2 regions of the Streptomyces sp. NPDC046870 genome follow, and region 2 is predicted to be linked to the other one. Evidence: riboswitches for the same ligand, from Rfam matches in the RefSeq annotation. Region 2 holds a riboswitch; the other holds the start of a gene.

Evidence for each region. A riboswitch is a leader RNA that binds a small molecule or an ion and turns the genes downstream of it on or off. The one in region 2 is predicted to bind cyclic di-AMP.
Region 1: another riboswitch for cyclic di-AMP. It lies ahead of AB0946_RS29250 (M23 family metallopeptidase); the one in region 2 lies ahead of AB0946_RS34010 (M23 family metallopeptidase).

Annotation. Positions count from the first base shown of each region.
Region 1 covers NZ_JBEYXM010000017.1:81,994-85,045, reverse strand. Annotated here, with positions in the region: gene AB0946_RS29255 (pitrilysin family protein) at 1-584, shown strand, start outside; cyclic di-AMP (ydaO/yuaA leader) riboswitch at 820-980, shown strand; gene AB0946_RS29250 (M23 family metallopeptidase) at 993-1,748, shown strand; gene AB0946_RS29245 (GntR family transcriptional regulator) at 1,945-2,631, shown strand; gene AB0946_RS29240 (HPr family phosphocarrier protein) at 2,837-3,052, opposite strand, start outside.
Region 2 covers NZ_JBEYXM010000024.1:97,758-100,809, reverse strand. Annotated here, with positions in the region: gene AB0946_RS34015 (aldo/keto reductase) at 1-348, opposite strand, end outside; gene AB0946_RS34010 (M23 family metallopeptidase) at 444-1,481, opposite strand; cyclic di-AMP (ydaO/yuaA leader) riboswitch at 1,493-1,658, opposite strand; gene AB0946_RS34005 (PP2C family protein-serine/threonine phosphatase) at 1,901-3,052, opposite strand, start outside.

The DNA of each region.
Region 1 (3,052 bases), on a different contig from region 2:
TCGGCCGGATCGGGCCCGACCGCCACGACCGGGTGTGGCCCGCCCAGGTGCTCGGCACGTACTGCCTCGGCGGCACCCTCACCTCCCGCCTGGACCGCGTCCTGCGCGAGGAGAAGGGCTACACCTACGGCGTGCGCGCCTTCGGGCAGGTCCTTCGGTCCGCGCCGGACGGCACGGGCGCCGCGATGCTCGCCATCAGCGGCTCCGTGGACACCCCCAACACCGGCCCGGCGCTGGACGACCTGTGGAAGGTGCTGCGCACGGTCGCGGCGGACGGCCTGACCGACGCCGAGCGGGACGTCGCCGTGCAGAACCTGGTCGGTGTGGCGCCGCTGAAGTACGAGACCGCGGCGGCCGTCGCCGGCACGCTGGCCGACCAGGTCGAGCAGCACCTGCCCGACGACTTCCAGGCGACGCTGTACCAGCAGTTGGCGGCCACGGGCACGGTGGAGGCCACCGCGGCCGTCGTGAACGCCTTCCCGGTGGACCGCCTGGTGACCGTCCTCGTCGGTGACGCGTCGCAGATCAAGGCGCCGGTGGAGGCGCTGGGCATCGGTGAAGTGACCGTGGTGGCGGCCGAGTAGACGGCCACCGCGGCGGCCGGACGACGGCACGCGCGCGTGGGGCCCTGGTGACCTACGGGTCGTCAGGGCCCCACGGTGTTCCACTCCCTTCCTCAGATGCCCGTTTTGGGGCGGAGGTTGCCTGTCTGCCCTGTGGGATGCGCTACAAAAGCCGGGATGCGTTTGAGGATTGACAACGTGCTTGCGTAGCTTCGTCCGGGCTGTTCGTCAGGCAGTGCGCCGCACCCGCGGCACCGGACAGTCATCGCCGAGTCCCCGTACGGCGCGAGCCAGGGGAGCCGGGGACCCACCGTCCCTGGGGTGAATCGGGCGTCCGCGCGAGTGCGAGGAGGCCCGTAGGAGACCTTCCTGCTCCGAACCCGTCAGCTAACCCGGTAGGCGAGAGGGAAGGAAAGGACCAGCCACTTCATGGCGTTCATGTGCGCCACCGGGAAGCACCGCAAGCCCGGCCGGGTCAAGCGGACCACCGCCCAGGCGGCCGGCGTCGCGGCCCTCACCACCACCGGTGTGATCGGCACCCTCGCCGGCTCCCCGGCGCTCGCCGCCGAGAACACCGCGGAGCAGACCGGCCTCACCCCGGTCGTCGCCGCGTCCGAGGGCGTCGCCGACGAGATCGACGCGCAGGCCGCCGCGCAGCAGCAGGCCGCCGAGCAGAAGGCGGCCGAGGAGGCCGCGGCCAAGGCGGCGGCCGAGCGGGCGCAGAGGATCCGCGCCGAGAAGGTCCGGGCCGCCCGTGAGGCCGAGCGCAAGCGGCTGAACACCTTCGTCGCCCCGATCGCGCACTCCTACGTCTCCACCGCCTACCAGGCGAGCAGCTCCCTGTGGAGCTCCGGTGCGCACACCGGCATCGACTTCCACGCGGCCAGCGGCACGGCCGTCCACGCGGTGGGCTCCGGCACGGTGGTCTCCGCCGGCTGGGGCGGCGCGTACGGCAACCAGGTCGTGATCCGCATGGCCGACGGCATGTACACCCAGTACGGCCACCTGTCGTCCATCGCGGTCACGGTGGGCCAGAAGGTCGTCCCGGGCCAGCAGATCGGCCTGTCCGGGGCCACGGGCCACGTCACGGGCCCGCACCTGCACTTCGAGGCGCGCACGACCCCCGAGTACGGCTCGGACGTCGACCCCGTCGCCTACCTCCGCAAGCACGGCGTGAACGTCTGACGCCGACCGCACGGCTGTCCGAGGCCCCGGCTCACCGAGCCGGGGCTTTCGCCTTTTTACCGGTGGCCGCCGGACCGCTGTCCAAAAAATAGCCATGGATTAGGGCCCGCCGTCGGAAATTCCGGCTCATTGGAATAGAGTCACGGAACACACGTCCATCGTCGACGTTTCACGGGGATTAAGGCGGAGGTCGGTCATGCGTATTCCGGCGCACTCGGTGTGCACGGCCATCCGGGACGACATCGTCGCGGGTGTCCACGAGCGCGGCAGCCGCCTCACCGAGGAAGTCCTGGCCCGCCGCTACGGCGTCTCACGCGTCCCCGTGCGCGAGGCCCTGCGCACCCTGGAGGCCGAGGGCTTCGTGGTGACGCGCCGGCACGCGGGCGCGTGCGTGGCCGAGCCGACCGAGCAGGAGGCCGCCGACCTGCTGGAGATGCGGACGCTGCTGGAGCCGCTGGGCGCCGCCCGGGCCGCCCAGCGGCGTACGGAGGCGCATCTGAAGGTGCTGCGCGGTCTGGTCCGGCTGGGCCAGGAGCGGGCCCGCAGGGGCAGCAACGAGGACCTGCGCTCGTTGGGCGGCTGGTTCCACGAGACGCTCGCCCAGGCCTCCGGCAGCACCTCGCTGACCTCGGTGCTCACCCAGCTGCGGCACAAGATCGCGTGGATGTACACGGTGGAGGCGCCGGTCAGCCCGGTCGAGTCCTGGACGGAGCACGGTGCCATCGTGGACGCGGTGGCCCGCGGCGACGCCGAGCGCGCGCGGGCGCTCACGACGCTGCACGCCGAGCGTGCGACGGGCTCGCACCGGCTGCGGTTCTCTCCCGCCACGGAGCGCGTGAGGACTTCGCAACATGCCGTAAACATGTCGGGCCCGCGGCTTTAACAAGCGCACCGTATACAAAGAGGAGTTATTCTCGGGGCGGGGTATTTCCTGCTGCCAGAATTCGTCGTGCGAGAAATTCCCGGGCGGTCCGCCGGCCGCTGGCGGGCGGTAAATCGACGTGCGTCGGGCGGGTGCGCCCGCATACGGCGAAGCCGCGCCGCCCTGACAAGGCGAACGCGGCTCCGGCGTTTCGTGCGGTGCTCGCTCAGACGGTCTCGGGCAGCTCGTCCAGGCCCTCGGAGACCAGCTTGGCCAGACGGTCCAGGGCGGCGTCGGCGCCCTCGGCGTCGGAGGCGAGGACGATCTCCTCGCCACCCTGGGCACCCAGGCCCAGGACGGCCAGCATGGAGGCCGCGTTGACGGGGTTGCCCCCGGCCTTGGCGATCGTCACCGGGACGCCTGTGGCCGTGGCGGCTCGGAC
Region 2 (3,052 bases):
GGTGTCCAGGCGGCGCAGGGAGGCGTCGGCGGCGGCCTTGATGTTGGCCGCGGACAGGCCCTGGTACTCCGGGTGCTGGCTGACCTTGGTGGCGATGACGACCTCGGAGCGGTTGCCGCGTGCCTTGACCCACTTGCCGATGATCGTCTCCGACTCGCCGCCCTGGTTGCCCTCGATCCAGGCGGAGTAGGAGTCGGCGGTGTCGATGAAGTTGCCGCCGGCGGCGGTGTAGGCGTCGAGGACGGCGAAGGAGGTCTGCTCGTCGGCGGTCCAGCCGAAGACGTTGCCGCCGAGGGCGAGCGGGAAGACCTCGAGATCGGACGGGCCGAGTTTACGAAGTGACGTCATACGTCATGGCAACACCGGCGGTGGGTGATCGCATCCCACCGCCGGGGCGGAGTCCCCGTCAAGATCTCGCAAAGATCCCGCGCGGGACGGGACCGTCAGGGGTTGAGACCCTTGCCGCGCAGCCACGCCATGGGGTCGATGCCGGTGGCCTGGCCGTCGGGGTGGACCTCCATGTGGACGTGCGGCCCGGTGACGTTGCCGGTGGCGCCGACGCGGCCGATGACCTCGCCGGTGGTGACCTTCTGGCCGACGGAGACGCTGATCGAGGACTGGTGGCAGAACCACAGCTCGGTGCCGTCGTCCAGGGTGAGGATCGTGCGGTAGCCGTAGGAGCCGGCCCAGCCCGCCTCGGTGATCGTGCCGCTGTGCACGGCCTTGATCAGGGTGCCGGTGGGGGCGGCGAAGTCGAGGCCGGTGTGGTAGCCGGAGGACCACATCCCGCCGGCCTGGCCGAAGGTCGAGGTGATCGTGTACGAGGAGGTGGGCAGCGTGTACTGCTCGGCCAGCTTGGCCAGCCGCTCTTCCTCGGCCTTCTTCGCGGCGGCGGCCTCCGCCTTCTCCTTGGCCGCGGCGGCCTGGGCGGCGGCCTTCTGCTCGGCCTGGGCGGCGGCGTCGGCGCTCTGCTTCTCGGCGGCGGCGACCGCGGCGGCCGTGGCCCTGCTCTCGGCCTGGCCCTGCTGCTGCTCGGCCTGGGCCATGATCCGGTTGCGCAGCGCCTCGCCCGCGTCGGCACTGTCCTCGCCGGCGGCCGTGGTCACGCCGACGGTGCTCAGCGTGGCCGTGGCGGCCTCGGCCGGGTGGGCGTCGGCCGAGTCGTCGTGGAAGAGGGAGCCGACCGAGGGCAGGTCCGGCAGGGAGATCGAGACCGGCGGCTTGCCGGTGTTGGCGCTGGCCATGCCGCCCGCGCCGACGGCGGCCATGACGCCGACGCCCAGGACGGTGGAGCTGCGCGCGAAGCCGCCGCGCTGCTTGGCGACGCGATGCCGGCCGCGCACCGGGGCGACGGACTCCTCGGTGGGGTTCCACTCCTCCCAGGGGCCCTCCTCGGCGCGGTAGGCGCCGTACCCGAAGGTCTCGGGCTCGCGCTGTGCCGGTATGAACGGGGCTTCTGGGGCAGGCCGGTTGGACGCCACGCGGGCGTACTCCTTTCCTTCCTTTCGCCTACCGGGTTAGCTGACGGGTTCGGAGCAGGAAGGTCTCCTACGCGCGTATACCGGTCGTGGACTCCGCGAGTTCACGACGGCATTCGCGTGATTCACCCCAGGGTGGTGGTTCCCCGGCTCCCTTGCGGGATTCGGCGCGTGCGCACGGAGCCGCCTCTTGTGACGGCTGTGACGACCGCGCTGCGTTATCGAACGTTAATAGACCCGACAGTCACTTTCCAAGCCGTTCGGCTTGATCATTCGCGTCTTCACCAGCGGAGCTATCGGCCACTACCCCGTCAAAAGGGGCGAGTTGACCGAGCATCGGACTCGTTCAGCAGTCACTTTCGGTTTTGATGGTGACTCAGACGTTATGCGCACGGCGGTCGTCCGGTCACCTGCGGTGACGGTCAGGGGCGCCGCACGGCGAGCAGCGCCATGTCGTCGGCCATGCCGCCCCCGGAGTGCCGGCGCGCCTCCTCGGCGAGCCGGCCGACCAGTGCGGCCGGGCCGGCGAAGGTGCGTCCGGCGAGCCGCCGTTCGGGGTCGTAGAACCGGCCGTGGGCGTCCCGCGCCTCGGACAGGCCGTCGGTGAAGAACAGCAGGGTCGCGCCGCTCGGGAAGGCGGTCTCGGTGGCGCGGTCCGGCCACATGCCGAGGTCGCCCATGCCGAGCGGCAGCGCGGGCTCGGCCGGGGCCAGGGTCCGCAGGGTGCCGTCGGCGTGCAGCAGCAGCGGCGGCGGATGGCCGCGGTTGACGATCCGTACGGCGCCGTCGCCGTGCGGGAGTTCGGCGAGCACCGCGGTGGTGAACCCCTCGAAGGCGTCGATCCCGTCGCGCCGGGTGCCCTCGCGGGCCAGCGCCCGCTCCAGCCGCTCGGCGACCGCCTCCAGCGTGGCCTCCTGCTCGGCCGCCTCCCGGAACGCGCCGATCACCACGGCCACCGCGGCGACGGCGCCCATGCCCTTGCCGCGCACGTCCCCGACGACCAGCCGGACGCCGTAGGGGCTGTCCTGTACGGCGTACAGGTCGCCGCCGATGAACGCGTCCTGCCGTGCCGCCTCGTAGCAGGCGGCGATCTCGTAGCCGCCGATCCGCTCGTCCGGTTCCGGCAGGACGGCCCGCTGGGCGGCCTCGGCGATCTCGCGGGCGGAGGCGAGCCGCCGGTCGCCCCGGCGGACCACCCGGTTGATGGCGACGGCCAGCAGGGCGACTGTCGCGACGGTGACCACGTCGGTGAGGGTGCCCACGGTGGGATGGGCCCCGGCGTCGGTGTGCACGGCGTAGGCGGCGGCGAGGGAGACGAGACCGGTCAGGACGGTGGTGCGCAGCGAGGACAGGGGCGCGGCGACCAGCGGCGCCGCGGTGAAGAACGGGACGGCGGTGAAGTCGTCCGGGGTGAGCAGGCCGTACAGGACGCCGCAGACGACGAGCAGGGCGGGCAGGGTGCGGGCCAGGGCACGGGGGCCGGGGCGGCGGCGGGCGCCCACCGGCACGGCTTCGTCACCGAGCCCCGGGTCGGGCACGGGGTCGCCGGGGAGCCGGCCGCCCGCCCTGGCGTA